2 regions of the Pseudoalteromonas sp. SiA1 genome follow, and region 2 is predicted to be linked to the other one. Evidence: predicted binding sites of a transcription regulator. Region 2 holds the regulator's gene; the other holds the start of a gene.
The links. Region 2 encodes LexA, which represses DNA repair genes until DNA is damaged. Its sites were predicted from a motif close to TACTGTATNNNNATACAGTA; they were not measured.
Positions count from the first base shown of each region.

Region 1 (8,256 bases), 320 kb from region 2:
GAGTGTAAGGTGACGCTGTGATGTTCAGCATCTAAGGCTAATAACGTGCGAATGTGCAGCTCTAATGGATCCTGCTTTGCAAAGCGAATAGGCTGCTCAAGAGTCATACTGCGCATATTTTTAAAATGCGTTTTAATGTAGCGAGTAAACTTTAGAATATAGCCGCGACCATTGCCTTCATAGCCAACCATGGTGCTTGAAAATACCACGCGAGGATAAAGGTGGAGTAGTTTTATGAGCATTGGAACAGGGATTGCTGCTGCTTCATCAATTAATAGCAAGTCACACTCAGGCTGTTCGTTAAGTAGTTGATCAGGTGCAATATATTGCATGTTTGCAATGCATTTATTGCCTGCTTGATACTCCAAATTAAGTGCGTTTGCTAAATGTTTAAAGCTGCTGTGCAATGCGCGAAATTGCATAGAGCTGATGAGGATTTTTTTATCGCTGAGCTCGCTTGCGGCAATCCCTAATGCCGCTGATTTTCCCCGTCCTCGATCAGCATTAATCAATAATGGTCTATTTGCCCGTCCGTGCGCGGTTTTTTTTATTAATTCAACACATTGTTGTTGCTCGGTAAAATCTATTGTACCTGCTGATGAATCAATGTCGGCAAGAGTAACCCAGCCATCTTGTTGATTAAAATGTAATAAGGAGGCGTTGCTCAGTAAGTGCTTTAAGCGTTGATTAAAAAAGCTGTATTGATGCGCTTGTCCAAATGATTGAAATAATGGCAGCGCAGGATCGCACCAATGTTCAAGTGATTCGAGCGGTGGAAGTAATACAATTAAAAAGCCACCCGCTTGAACTACGCCAGCTAAGGCTGCTAGTTTATCTGGCACCAGTCCACTGTAGCCATCATAAACAGCATGGGCGCACTCTTGCCCTAAAATTTGATGGGTATGCTCTGGCCAATGTGCATTAACTAAATTTGTGTTTTTAGAAAGAACAAAAGAGGGTTGCTGTAATTGAGCAAGCAGCTGAGTGCATTGCTCATAACACCAATTTTTATCGCCTGTAAGCAACAGTAACTGACGATGTTTAGCATTCGTTAGCTGCTGTTGCAGATGCTCTATAACGCGGTTAAACGGCTTGTAGTCTTGCATAAGCTGTTACTAACCACTTACTACCTAAGTCGTCAAAGTTAACTTGTACTCGCGATTGTGCGCCACTGCCTTCGTAATTAAGCACCGTACCAATGCCAAATTTTGCATGTAGCACCCGTTGACCTAAATTAAACCCGCTTTCTTCAAAGGCGGCATGGCTAACCGATGCACTAAAGCGACCAGCTGCTGGCGGGCGAGAAACCTGGGTTTTAATGCGAATTTCTTCTACGCAGTCTTCGGGTATTTCACGTAAAAAACGCGATGGGCTGTGGTATTTTTCTTGACCATATAAACGGCGGCTTTCTGCGTGGCTTATATACAGTTTATCCATAGCACGGGTCATACCTACATAACAAAGGCGGCGTTCTTCTTCTAAACGGCCCGTTTCTTCATTACTTTGTTGTGATGGGAACATGCCCTCTTCAACACCGACCATAAATACCAGCGGAAACTCTAAGCCTTTAGCTGAGTGAAGCGTCATCATTTGTACCGCATCTTCATGTTCATCAGCTTGCCCTTCACCTGATTCAAGCGAGGTGTAGGCTAAAAAGCCTTGTAGTGGTGAACTGAATTCTTCCTCTTCAGGGAGTTCATATTGATCGCAGGCGCTAATTAATTCTTCTAAGTTTTCAACCCGAGCACGGCCTTTTTCACCTTTTTCAGCCTGATACATTGCCATTAACCCTGAGGTTTGAATGGCATATTTAGCCTGCTCGTGCAGCGTTAAGTCACTAATCTTATCTTCAATATGTTCAATTAACTCAACAAACTTGGCAACAGCTCCAGAAGCGCGACCCGATAAATGCTGTTGCTCTACAATGGCTTTAGCAGCATACCAAAGCGGCAAAGATTCAGCGCGAGCGCAGTCACGTATATGGCTTAATGTTTTATCGCCAATGCCGCGGGCGGGCGTATTAATAACTCGCTCAAATGCCGCATCATCTTGGCGGTTACCCACTAAGCGTAAGTATGAAAGAGCATCTTTAATTTCTTGCCGTTCGAAGAATCGCATACCGCCATAAATTCGGTATTTTAAACCTTCTTGTAGCATTGCTTCTTCAAGTACCCGCGATTGCGCATTACTACGATATAAAATAGCCGCATCTTGAAGTGCATTACCCGCATTAAGCCAGCTACGTAATTTGCTACTCACAAAGCGCGCTTCATCTAGCTCATTAAAAGCAGCATAAATAGAAATAGGTTCACCGTCGTTACCGTCGGTCCATAAACTTTTACCCATTCGCTCGGAGTTATTTTGAATTAACGCGTTTGAGGCTTTAAGAATAGTGGCAGTCGAGCGGTAATTTTGCTCAAGGCGAATCGTCTCTGCGTCGAAATCGGTTAAAAAGCGTTTAATGTTTTCTATTTTTGCGCCGCGCCAACCATAAATACTTTGGTCATCATCGCCTACAATCATGATGCTGCTGGTATCGCCCGCAAGTAATTTTAACCATGCATACTGAATAGTATTGGTATCTTGAAACTCGTCTACAAGCATGTGCGCAAAGCGCTGCTGATAATGACGCAGCAAGGTTGGGTTATTTTTAAGAACCTCATAGCTACGTAGTAATATTTCTGCAAAATCAACTAGGCCCGCTCTATCACAAGCTTCTTGATAGGCCGCGTAAACACGCAGCATCATTTGCTCGTTAATATCGTATGCCTGAATATCTTTAGGGCGCAGAGCTTCATCTTTTTTAGCGCTTATGTACCAACCAAACTGCTTTGCCGGCCATTTTTTATCATCAATATTCATCGATTTTAATAAGCGCTTGATCATACGAAGCTGATCGTCAGAGTCTAAAATTTGAAAGGCTTCTGGTAAGTTTGCTTCACGATGATGTGCACGCAAAATTCGGTGCGATAAACCATGGAAAGTACCAATCCACATGCCGCCTACAGGTGCTTTTAATGTTTCTTCAACCCGTGAGCGCATTTCTTTAGCGGCTTTATTAGTAAAGGTTACCGCAAAAATACTATAGGCAGAGGCTTGTTCTACTTGCATTAACCAGGCAATACGATGAACCAATACTCGAGTTTTACCTGAACCTGCTCCTGCTAATACCAGCATGTTTTGTAATGGCGCTGCAACGGCATCGCGTTGTTTATCATTTAAGCCATCGAGTAATTCTGAAACGTCCATCGTTACGCCTTTTTAATCAATAATGAGAGCAGTATAACAGGTGTTTTTGTTAGGCTAAATAAAATACTGTTTTTATAAACAGCTATTTATAAAATACGTATTTAAGTTGTTGAATAGTTAACAGTATAAACTGAGCAAGTAACTAAAATAGCTATTTAAAATTGCTAATTTGACTTATTTTTGGCAAAAAATACTAAACTGATAAATTCGTAATAATTTAACTGTATGATTTGTAAGCCTTAATAAATTGGCATAAAGTGTGTAAGTATAAATAATAAGTACAAATACAAAATTAATTAAACTACAGAGGTTAGTATGTCTCAACAAGGTTCTGGCGGAAATGTAATCGCCGCTCTATGTAATATTTTTTTCCCAGGTTTAGGGCAGTTGGTTCAGGGTCGTATTTTAGCGGCGCTGGTGTTTGCCATTTTGGTTTTTGGCGGCTACGCGTTATGGTTTTTAGTTGTTCCAGCCATTGTTGGAGCCGTATTCCATTTATGGGCAATTATTGATGCTGCCCGCTATCGCTCAGGCGGTTAGCTATAGTTAGCTATAGTGAGCATACTTTAATAGCGCCTTATGGCGCTATTTTTGTATCTGGCTTTCATTATTCATAGCTGATTAGGTTATAATCTGTTGTATTAGCAGTACTGGAATAAAGTTATGGAATACCAATTCATTCGCGATCCTATTAGTGGGTTAAGAATTAAAATTAGCAGCGAGCACGCGATTATAGGCCGTTGGTTAAATGAAGAAATAGGCAAAGACAAAGTCGCGATGGTGCTGGCACTTATTAGCTCGGTGAGTTCAAGCTTTGAGCCGGTAACACTTAAAGGCCAAGAAATTGATCTGATCCTTTCTAAAGATGAAGCATTATTCGAAGCACATGCGCTGCATCAAGATAACGAAGATATATTAGCCTACCAAGATGATGAACTCATGCTTGAAGAGAATGATTTAAGCAGTGGTTGTGGTTTTGAAGACTTTGTTGACCTGATCAACTCATGGCATGAGTTTTCGGCTGGTCGTTAAGTTATATTATCTGTATTATTACCCTAATTATAAATCCAACAGTGGAACCAATATGTCTGCGAATTTAAACAAACTAGTTGTTATGCTAGAAATGCAAAATGCCATGAATACCAAAGTACATGAGCAATGGTTTAGTCAAGGCTTTGAGTGGTATAGAGCTATTTGGGTTGAATGTGCAGAAATGCTGGATCATTACGGTTGGAAATGGTGGAAAAAACAAACGCCAGATACTGAACAAGTAATTTTAGAGCTGGTTGATATTTTTCATTTTGGTTTATCGCTACGTATCGACGGTGAGACCAGCTACGAGCAAATCGCTACGCAGCTACAAACTCAAATGAGCGCCCCACAGCAAGGCGATGATTTTAAACAAACGCTTGAATTATTAGCGGCCAGTGCGGTTGCCAATAAAACTTTTAACGCGGCTGCTTTTGCCGGTTGTATGGCACAAATCGGTATGGATATTGATGATTTATATCGTGGCTATGTGGGTAAAAATACGCTGAACTTCTTCCGTCAGGATCATGGTTACAAAGAGGGTAGCTACATTAAAGTGTGGCATGGCAAAGAAGATAACGAACACTTAGTTGAAGTAGTTAAAAGCCTTGATACTGAGCATGCAGATTTTGCAAAACAGGTATATCAAGGCTTAGTAGCGCGTTACCCTCAGGGCGAATAAGCCAGGGTCTGTTGACCTTTGCGGATTACAATTTGTTCAAACTAGGGGCGGTTTAATCGCGACGCGAGGTTTGTAACCTAGTGGGCTAAGTAAAAACCGAGCAAAGCTTCCGCGTCCTGCTCACGCCCCTTACCTACATCCATGTAGGCAACAAAGAGTAAATCGCCCCTAGGCAGAACCCTTCGGGCAGCGCCTGTTTGGCATTGATGCTGCGTTATCGCCTATTTATGGGGAATAACCACACCACATAGGCTCTGCCTTGCCTAAATACCAAACAGACTGCTGCAAATTTAACCTTGAAAGATCAACAGACCCTAAATAAGCTTACGGTAATCGGTGACGCTTAAGTAATCGGTTATATCGTTATGTGGTTGCTGGCTATTCGGGTTAGCAACCGCAAGTAAATGCTCAATGCCGTATTCTCGAGCGGCATTTAATACCGGTAAGCTGTCATCTACAAATAATGTGCGGCGTTTATCAAACCCTAAATCCCCTTGAACCTTATGCCACAAACTTTGTTGCTCTTTACTTACCCCATATTCATGCGTTGACACCACTCCGTCTAAATAATTATCAATAGCGGTATGTTCAAATTTGAGCATGACGCATTCAGGATGAGCATTGGTAAGTAAAATGAGTTCTTTACCTGCACGTCGAAGTTCCGTTAAAAAATGCGGAACGTCTTCACGAATTTTGATTAAGTGAGCAGACTGGCGCTTTAGTTCGAGAATAGGTAAGTTTAGCTGTGCTTCCCAATAGTCAGAGCAGTACCACTGAATTTTGCCACTCACAGCCTGATAGCGTTTTAAGATATCTGCGCGGGCTTCCTCAAAACTGATATTTTGAGCCAGAGCATGTTGTTGTGGAACAACATTGAGCCAAAAGTCAGTGTCGTAATGTAAATCAAGTAAAGTCCCGTCCATGTCGAGTAATACAGTATCGATTTTTGACCAATTGAGCATGATATATCCTTGTGGAAATTGAGGCGTTAAATGACTACGTTGCGATGAAATGCTTGCAAGCGAAATATAATGGGCTCTGTTAATTGAACTATAAAAACATATACCCAATGATGAAATATTAAGGGCGAATTCAATAACGCCAGATAAATATTTAACCTTAACTACGGGTAAGATATTTTATGATTAATTCTGCATTTAAATTGCTTTTAATTCAAACTGAAACTCGCATCTTATACTCATTTGGGTATATGATTAGTATAACTGCAATGATAGCAAATTGATGCCCATGACACAGAAAAAGCACCCAACACCACCACAAATTCTCAGTAATAATGTTGTCGCTAAAAGTCGCTTATTTACTGTGGAGTCTTTAGAACTAAAATTTTCAAATGACGAAGAGCGTCAGTATGAACGAATTCGCGGCGGTGGCCGTGGAGCCGTTATGATTGTACCCATCACAGCTGAAAACGAACTACTACTCGTTCGAGAGTATTGCGCCGGCACCAATGACTATCAGTTAGGTTTCCCTAAAGGATTAATTGACCCCGGTGAAACACCTGAGCAAGCGGCAAACCGAGAGCTCAAAGAAGAAATTGGCTTTGGTGCAGAATACTTTGAAGCACTTAAAACGGTCACTATGGCGCCTAGTTATTTCAATGCCACTATGCATATTCTCTTTGCTAAAGATTTATACCCTGAAACCCTATTAGGTGATGAGCCAGAGCCATTAGTGCTTGTTAAATGGCCACTTGCGCAGTGGCAGTCGCTATTAGAACAACCTGACTTTACTGAAGCACGTAGTGTTGCCGCTCTGCTATTATTAGATAAGTACTTAGCCTCAGGAGCGACTAATGGATAAATTACTTGAACCATGCATAACACTTGCCCAAAGTGCAGGTGATGCAATTATGGCTATTTATAAAAAAGATGATATTGGTCAACAAGAAAAATCAGACAATACGCCAGTTACTAAAGCAGATTTAGCCGCAAACGATGTACTTGTTGCTGGCTTAAAAGCGCTAGCTCCCGATATTCCTATTATGTCAGAAGAGACGCCGATCCCAGCATTGGAAGACAGGCAGCACTGGCAACGCTATTGGCTGCTTGATCCGATGGATGGCACCGGTGAATTTATATTAGAAAGCGGCGACTTTGCCGTTAATATTGCGCTGATAGAAAATAATCATCCTGTATTGGGAGTGATTCATTGGCCAGCAAAAGACGTGACCTATTTTGCTACCGCTAATAATGGGGCGTTTAAGCGTAAAGGCGAGCATGATAAACAAATATTTGTAGCGCCTCCCGAAAGTTTAACTTTGGCTGTAAGCCGCCGCCAAAAGATAGAAGCCGTGAGTCAGTATTTAAATGCGCAATTTGCAACGGTGGCTTTAGGCTCATGTTCGCTTAAAGCTTGTATTGTTGCTGAAGGTAAAGCTGACTGCTTTTTAAGAATTGGTCCCACTGGTGAATGGGACACTGGCGCATCACAAGTAATAGTTGAAGAGGCGGGGGGGTGTATTACCGATGCTGAGTTTAACCCTCTGACCTATAACCAAAGGGAAAGCACAGAAAACCCAGACTTTATTGTTATGGGGCATCCCGATTGGGAGTGGCAAAAAATGATAAACCCACATCAGCGATTAGTGTAATAACCGCCTTTTGATGAGTTTTTGTTCACTTAAACGTTTTTAATTAGTAAAACCTTGCATTATAGGTTTATTCCTATATTATAGCGCTCTCTTCGAAACAGGCTTGTGAATAACACGATACTGTTACAAAGAAATTACAGGCGCGGGATGGAGCAGCCTGGTAGCTCGTCGGGCTCATAACCCGAAGGTCGTCGGTTCAAATCCGGCTCCCGCAACCAATTTCCTTTAGAGGTTTTAGGTTACTGTAAACTCTAACTTAAGAGATTAAATTAAGTAGTCGATAGACTTAAAATATACAGGCGCGGGATGGAGCAGCCTGGTAGCTCGTCGGGCTCATAACCCGAAGGTCGTCGGTTCAAATCCGGCTCCCGCAACCAATTTCCTTTAGAGGATTGGAAGCCAAGTTGTAATGTAAGCAACTATAAATAAATCTGCAATTTCAGGCGCGGGATGGAGCAGTCTGGTAGCTCGTCGGGCTCATAACCCGAAGGTCGTTGGTTCAAATCCGGCTCCCGCAACCACTGAAATAACATGTTTTATTAAATCGACACTCTACAAGAGTGTTTTTTTATGTCTGAAATTCAGTGCGTCTAAAAGCGCGTCGACTCAGCTCTCCATTAGCCAGCAAAGGTCGTTGGTTCAAATCCGGCTCCCGCAACCACTGAAATAACATGTTTTATTAAAT
Region 1 is NZ_CP076084.1:136,004-144,259, forward strand. Features, by position in the region: gene KK487_RS00645 (GNAT family N-acetyltransferase) at 1-1,106, opposite strand, end outside; gene uvrD (DNA helicase II) at 1,084-3,249, opposite strand; gene KK487_RS00655 (hypothetical protein) at 3,565-3,789, shown strand; gene KK487_RS00660 (YacL family protein) at 3,913-4,281, shown strand; gene KK487_RS00665 (dUTP diphosphatase) at 4,334-4,960, shown strand; gene yrfG (GMP/IMP nucleotidase) at 5,275-5,922, opposite strand; gene nudE (ADP compounds hydrolase NudE) at 6,209-6,781, shown strand; gene cysQ (3'(2'),5'-bisphosphate nucleotidase CysQ) at 6,774-7,571, shown strand; tRNA gene KK487_RS00685 (tRNA-Met) at 7,713-7,789, shown strand; tRNA gene KK487_RS00690 (tRNA-Met) at 7,872-7,948, shown strand; tRNA gene KK487_RS00695 (tRNA-Met) at 8,016-8,092, shown strand.
Region 1: uvrD (DNA helicase II) is a predicted target of LexA. The motif match lies at 3,314-3,333, and genes of this name have one in related genera.

Region 2 (8,256 bases):
CCTGGCCAGTCATATTTTTTAAGCAGCAGTTGCGTTTCAATACTGAGTTTTAGCTGTTTAATAGCGAGCTTGCGGGCTGTTTTTTCTGCAAAATAACCGGCTAATAAAATAACATCTTCATCACGGGCTTTCAATGGAGCGACTGTGAGTGGATAAACACTTAATCGATGGTACAAATCGGCGCGAAACCGTCCTTGTGTTACTTCGTGTTTTAGGTCGCGATTGGTTGCTGCAATCACTCTAACATCGACATATTTAAGTTCATCTTCGCCAACGGTTTGTACTTCGCCACTTTGCAGTACGCGTAATAATTTACTTTGCATAGCCAGAGGCAGCTCGCCGATTTCATCTAAAAATAAGGTGCCGCCATCGGCTAACTGAAATTTACCTTGGCGGGCATTTTGGGCGCCGGTAAAAGCGCCTTTTGCATGGCCAAAAAATTCACTTTCTGCGAGGTTTTCAGGCAGTGATGCACAATTTAAATGAATTAATGGCTGATCTTTACGTGCGGAGTGTAAGTGAATATTACGTGCCACCAACTCTTTGCCGACCCCAGTATCACCTAAAATAAGGACACTAAAGTTTGATGCCGCAACCAGTTTTATCTCATTTTTAAGCGTTTGTATTGCTGAGCTTTGGCCAATAATTTCACCACCATCACGTTTGAGCGCCTCACGGTTTAACGCTTGTACTAATTCACTAGAGTGCTGCGCATGTTGTTTGTAATGGGCAAGCTCTAGGGCTGTTTTAAAGTGCGCACTGCACAAGGTTTGTAAGGTGTTGAGTGTATCAGTGGTAATACCGTCAAACGCATTGGCGTTAAGGCTATCAAAGGTCAGAATGCCAAGTAGTGCGTTTTTATCATAAAGGGGTAACCCTAAGCAGGCATGCACTGGAATATCACCGGTTTTAGCCAGTAGTAGCCCGTCGTATGGATCAGGTAGTGGACAGTCATGTGCAAATTGCAGAGCCAAACGACTACTGCAGATGGCTTTAAGGCGAGGATGCTCCGCAATATCAAAACGTCGTCCTAGGCTATCGGGCATAAGCCCTTTAATGGCTAAGGGTTTTAATTGCTCACCTTGGCGAATTAATAATGCACTGGCATCGCTGGGAATAACACGTTCAACCGTGGCTAAAAGTTGCTCAAAACTGTGAGCATGTAACGTACTTTGCGCAAGTTCTAATGCAACTTGCGTCAGGTTGAATTGTTGGTTCATGTCAAAATGACCTTTTAGTGTATTTTTACAGGTTTTATAGTAGGTCATAAAGACCCATTTTGTAAAGCGAGTTAATTTAACCTTTTGAATATTATAGGTTTAATTGGTTGGCACACTCTGTGTAATGCTAAATGCAAGCAGTTAGTTATTACATAGGAAATAAACATGTTATCCGATAAAACCATACAAATAGTTAAAAGCACGGTGCCATTGCTTGCAGAGGCAGGTACGGTCGTAACCGATCATTTTTACAAGCGCATGTTTAGTCATAATCCCGAGCTTAAACATATTTTTAATATGACTAATCAAGAAACGGGTCGTCAGCAATTTGCATTATTTAATGCGTTGGCTGCGTACGCGCAAAATATTGATAATTTAGCCGTGTTAAAAGAGGCGCTAGCGCGAATTAATCATAAGCATACCAGCTTAAATATTTTACCTGAGCATTATCCTATTGTGGGCGCACATTTAATCGGTACGTTAAAAGAGCTTATTCCTGAGCAGTTTACTGCCGATGTTGAATATGCGTGGCGCGAAGCCTACGGTGTACTTGCTGATATTTGTATTACCGAAGAAGCGGCATTGTATGCGCACAGTAAAAACAACCATGGTGGCTGGGCAGGCACGCGCCAGTTTGAAATTACTGATAAACATATTGAATCTGAATTCGTAACTAGTTTTACGCTGACACCTGTGGATGGTAAAGCAGTTATTACCTACAAGCCAGGACAGTACATTGGCATTAAAGTTAAGCCTGAGGGCGCAGAATATGAAGAGATCCGCCAGTATTCTATTTCGCAAAAGAGCAATGCTAAAAACTATCGTATTAGCGTTAAAAAAGAGTGCCAACCAAAGCCTGGCGTGGTGTCTAATTATTTACACTCACTAGAGCAAGGCGCACGAGTAGAGTTATACCCGCCAGCGGGAGATTTCATTTTAAAAAATGAGGCAACTCCAGTGGTACTTATTTCAGCAGGCGTTGGCCAAACCCCGATGATGGCGATGCTGCAAACGCTACTTAGTGGTGATAAAAATCAAGCGATTAGTTATTTGCACGCGTGTGAAAACAGCCGCGAATTTTCATTTAAAGGGTATTTAGCGCAGCAAACGGCAATGCATCCACAGCTAAAAACATTTACTTGGTTTAATCAAGGTGGCGAGGAGTGTGATTTCACTGGGCTAATGGATTTATCGGTGCTTGAGGCATCATTACCTATTAGCGAAGGGGCATTTTATTTGTGTGGACCAGCATCATTTATGGCTTACGTAAAAGGCCAGCTACTTGATTTAGGTGTGCAAAGCTCAAACATTCACTACGAAATATTTGGACCACACCAAGCGTTATAGGTTAATTAAAAGCGTGTGTTACACGCTTTTAATTTAAACTTACAGCTTTTTACTATTTGTGTTAGCAGCATAAGCTTGTTGTTGCCAAGCATTAAATAGCTTTTGTTGTTTAGCTGAAATTTTTAAACCATACGTTTTTTGCATGTAAGCGTACGCATCGGCAATGCGTTTACGTGCATGAACAGGCGGTTCAACAACACGTTGTTTAAAATTAACTTTAACCTCACAGCGACCATATTGCGTCGCGTTTTGGGCTAACATGCCAAAGCGGTAGTTTGAGCGATCGGCGTTAATTTCACCAATTGCAGGGGCTAAATTGTTTATATCGGCTTCCATCAAGCGAAACTTAGCGCTAACTTTGCGGCAGTTTTTACGCCCACCATCTTGCCAACATTGTAACTGGTGACCAAATTCCCATGCAGGGACAATATGTTCCCATTCAATTCGCAGGGCACGTTGATTTACTTTGCCTGAGCGGGTTAGTGTGTTGCGAGGCACGTAGCCACAATGGGTAGGGTCGGGTACCAACTTTTTGCCTTGTTTTTTTATATCGCAACCACAATAAATACTTTTAGCGTTTTCGGGAAGGGTATTAATTAAGTGCTTTTTGGCACTCGAAAACCGCGTAAATTGTTCGCCCATTGCTGAAAAACAAGCACAGCAAGCCAACAAAGCTAAAATAAACCGAATCATATCCATCACATACGTGAACTACAGGAGCGGCTAGTTTAAGGCCTAGAATAAAAAAGTAAACTGCCGCCGGCATGCTTTAATTTTAATTTGCGTATTTTGTGTAGGGCGTTTTTTAGGAGTAAATAGTGGGCAATATTCAGAGGCTAACGCTAAAAACGCGTTAATGCAGTGATTCCTGCGTTGTTGATTTGGTATAACGGTAAAACTGCGTTAAAGTTTGCAATGAGATTAATAGAGGGTAAAAACGAGATAATGTCGGAAATTCAATTTTTAAATGTAGATCTAGAGCTTGAGTCAAAGCAAGATATTAGCGTATTAGTTGCTGATTTAAAAAAGGTCGCAACTATTTTACATTATGATAAAGACGAATACCGTCAACTTGCTCGCATTGAGGTTGCAGGTGAAATAACCACGCCAGATAAAGCGATTAATCACTTGTGTGAGTTAATCGAGTCGTGTTCACGCAATGCATTAAAGCAATGGTTGAGTTGTTCACGCAGAACTTTCGATATTGGGTTTGAGTCTGGCACTTCGCCAAAATGCTTTAACCAAGCCTTACATGCAGATACCTTGTTACGTATATCTGCAATTGGTGCAGGCGTAGAAATTACTATTTACCCTTTCGAAAAGTAATTTAATTTCAACCTTGGTTAATTGACTTACTAGCCTTTTCGCTCTACTACGGCTGCGGTCATACGTGATACGCAGCAAAGCTCATTGCGGCTATTGGTTATTTTAATATCCCAAACCGAGCTGCGCTTGCCGATATGATAAGCTCTCGCTGTGGCCGTTAATGTGCCATTGCGTGATGCCTTTAAATGACTTGCACTGATCTCTTGGCCAACACAATAAAACCGATTGAAATCAACCACAAAATTAGCGGCATAACTTGCTACTGTTTCAGCAAGCACCACATTTGCACCACCATGAACGATACCCATAGGGTTATGATGCTCTGGAATTGCCGGCATAGTTGCCACTAAGTAGTCATCACCAATTTCACTGATTTCTATTCCCATGGTTTTCATGAGTGTCCCTTGGCCTGTAATACCTTGATCTAATTGCTTACAAAACTCTAATGTAATCGGTTGATGCCAAATACTCATGCTAGCTCCTTGGATAAGTAATTGAGAATTAAAATTTATTAATATGATAATGCGTTGCTAATAATTACATTTATCACCCTGCTTTTAAAGTAGGTTATTGTTTGATGATAACGGCATATAAGGCATTAATTTATATTTGCGATTTTTAAATAACTGTATATACTCACAGTTAATTGTACTGTATGGAAAACCAGTTGTATGCGACCATTAACGAAACGCCAAGCGCAAATACTCGAACTCATTAAAGTGTTTATTAAAGACACTGGTATGCCTCCTACACGTGCCGAAATTGCACAAACACTGGGTTTTAAAAGTGCGAATGCTGCAGAAGAACACTTAAAAGCACTGGCCAAAAAAGGTGTGATTAAAATGAAGCCAGGCGCGAGTCGGGGCATTCAGCTTGTTGAAGAAGAGGAGCCAGAGCAGTTAGGCTTACCTTTAATTGGCAGGGTGGCTGCCGGTGAGCCTATATTGGCGCAACAGCATGTAGAAAGCCACTGTAAAATTGACCCTTTAATGTTTAAACCTGCGGCCGATTTTTTATTGCGTGTTAACGGTATGAGTATGAAAGACATTGGTATTATGGATGGTGATTTACTTGCTGTGCATAAAACCCAAGTTGCCGAAAATGGACAAGTTATTGTTGCCCGTGTTGACGACGATGTAACCGTGAAGCGTTTAGAAAAAGCGGGCAGAAAAGTACTCTTACATGCTGAAAATGATGAGTTTTCAGCTATTGAGGTCGATTTAGAAAATGAGTCGTTCAATATTGAAGGCTTAGCGGTAGGTGTTATTCGTAACGCTGACTGGATGTAGTATTAAAGCATAATTTAGCGCTTAATAGTGATTAGGCGCTGGGTTTGTTAGCAGCACAATGTCTAACTTATCAAATGTATGACTATATGTTGTTAAGTGCTTCTCCTATCATAAATAAAATCACTAAATACTTTATAAATAAACAAATTTACTCTGCTTTTTTAAGTTAACAATTTTTTATATTTCTATCCTGTAATTTCAATACACCCCTTACTAAACCTGACTCTTAGATTAATTGCCTGACTAGTTGCTATTTTTTTAGCTGCGCATTTTAAAAAATACACCTTGTTTATTTTTCATACTCACCTTGCTTATTGTTTATTTTTTAACTAGTTATTAAAGAGCTGGAATAAAAATAACTCACAGCTTAGTCGTTTTGAGAACACACATTTACTAAATCCAGCACCCTTATAAAAAATAAAAATAACGAATAGGCGTTTAAGCCGTATGCCTCTTCGCTTTGCGTCAGCAATAGCATCAAAGGAGCCGTCACATGGGTAAGCTGAGTTCTTCCTTGTGGCTTATATTGTTTGTTTTTTCGCAGAATGTGCTTGCTAATAGCCAATATAATATGCGTAAAGGCGTAACCGATATAAGTAATAATGTATACCAACTGCACATGACTATTTTTTTAATATGTTGTGTGATTGGGGTGATCGTGTTTGCCATTATGTTTTGGGCACTCATTCATCATCGCAAATCTAAAGGGGCTGTCCCTGCCCAATTCCATGAAAGCACCAAAGTAGAAATACTGTGGACTGCGATCCCTTTTGTCATATTAATTGTTATGGCCATTCCTGCGACTAAAACCTTAATTGCCATGGAGGATGCCAGCAAAGCTGATCTCACCATTAAAATTACAGGCTCACAGTGGAAGTGGCATTACGAGTATATGGGGGAGGACGTTGAGTTTTATTCCATGCTAGCTACACCTCAAAATGAAATAACCAACCTTGCTGATAAAAACCCGAATTATTTACTCGAGGTCGATAAACCGCTGGTACTACCAATTAATCAAAAAGTACGTTTTTTAATGACTTCAGATGATGTTATTCACTCATGGTGGGTGCCTGACTTTGCCGTTAAAAAAGATGCAAACCCTGGGTTTATTAATGAAACATGGACCAATATTAATGAGGTTGGTACTTACCGTGGGCAGTGTGCAGAGCTTTGCGGTAAAGATCATGGTTTTATGCCTGTTGTGGTAGAAGCTAAAACAGAAGAAGACTTCAAAACGTGGTTAGCAGAGGCTAAACAAGCCAAGCAAAAAGCAGCTGCAGCAGACGCTGCGTTATTAGACCAAGTTGTACCAAAAGAAGAGCTGATGGCGCTTGGTGAGCAGGTTTATATGGCGAGCTGCGCGGCGTGCCATCAGCCAACAGGATTAGGCTTGCCGGGTGTTTTTCCGGCTCTTAAAGGCAGCCCAATAGTCATAGGTGATATCAAAGGGCATATAGATATTTTGCTCCACGGTAAACCAGGTACGGCTATGCAGTCTTTCGCAAAGCAATTATCAATCAAGCAAATAGCAGCTGTTATTACCTATAAACGCAACGCGTGGGGTAATGACACTGGTGATGTAATTCAACCGAGCGAGATACAAGCGGCACTGGATGCTGATGGGGAGGCTAAATAATGAGTAGCATTGCAGAACAACCTAATACCAATGAGGCTCATCATGCCCATCAACCTGCCACAGGCTTTAAGCGCTGGTTATTTACAACCAACCATAAAGATATAGGTAGCTTATATTTAATTTTTTCACTCACCATGTTTTTAATTGGTGGGGCAATGGCGATGGTTATTCGAGCTGAGTTATTTCAGCCGGGCCTACAACTGGTTGATCCTCACTTTTTTAATCAAATGACCACAGTGCATGGTTTAATAATGGTGTTTGGTGCGGTTATGCCAGCCTTTACCGGCTTGGCAAACTGGATGATCCCGCTAATGATTGGTGCGCCAGATATGGCCTTACCGAGAATGAATAACTGGAGCTTTTGGATTTTACCGTTTGCGTTTTTAATCCTATTAGCTTCATTATTTATGCCTGGTGGTGGCCCTGCATTTGGTTGGACCTTTTACGCGCCGCTTTCCACCACTTATAGTAACGACAACACAGCAATGTTTGTATTTGCTGTGCATATTATGGGTATTAGTTCGATTATGGGGGCCATTAATGTGGTGGTCACCATAGTAAATATGCGTGCTCCGGGTATGACGTGGATGAAGCTGCCGTTATTTGTGTGGACATGGTTGATCACGGCGTTTTTACTTATTGCAGTTATGCCGGTACTTGCTGGTGCAGTTACTATGGTGCTCACCGATAAATACTTCGCGACCAGTTTCTTTGATGCCGCTGGTGGTGGCGATCCGGTGATGTTCCAACATATTTTTTGGTTTTTTGGTCACCCTGAAGTTTATATTATGATTTTGCCTGCCTTTGGCATTATTTCTACGATTGTTCCCACCTTTTCACGTAAAAAACTATTTGGTTATGCCTCTATGGTGTATGCCACCTCCTCCATTGCCTTGTTGAGCTTTATTGTGTGGGCGCATCATATGTTTACCACTGGTATGCCCGTGGCGGGTGAGTTGTTTTTTATGTACGCGACTATGCTGATATCGGTACCTACCGGCGTAAAAGTATTTAACTGGGTAGCGACTATGTGGCGCGGGTCTATTAGCTTTGAAGTGCCAATGCTGTTTAGTATCGCATTTATTGTGTTGTTTACTTTAGGTGGTTTTTCGGGGTTGATGCTAGCGATTACACCTGCCGATTTCCAATATCATGATACCTATTTTGTGGTTGCACACTTTCATTATGTACTCGTAACGGGCGCGGTGTTTTCTATTATGGCGGGGGCTTATTATTGGCTGCCAAAATGGACCGGAAACATGTTCAATATTACCTTAGCAAAATGGCATTTTTGGTTGTCGTTAATAAGTGTAAATGTGCTGTTTTTCCCAATGCATTTTGTGGGGTTAGCCGGTATGCCACGCCGTATTCCAGATTATGCGCTACAGTTTGCTGATTTTAACGCCATTATTAGTATAGGTGGGTTTGCCTTTGGTTT
Region 2 is NZ_CP076084.1:3,166,676-3,174,931, reverse strand. Features, by position in the region: gene norR (nitric oxide reductase transcriptional regulator NorR) at 1-1,220, opposite strand, end outside; gene hmpA (NO-inducible flavohemoprotein) at 1,386-2,567, shown strand; gene KK487_RS14745 (endonuclease) at 2,607-3,260, opposite strand; gene KK487_RS14740 (hypothetical protein) at 3,513-3,893, shown strand; gene KK487_RS14735 (PaaI family thioesterase) at 3,923-4,366, opposite strand; gene lexA (transcriptional repressor LexA) at 4,565-5,182, shown strand; gene coxB (cytochrome c oxidase subunit II) at 5,676-6,818, shown strand; gene ctaD (cytochrome c oxidase subunit I) at 6,818-8,256, shown strand, end outside.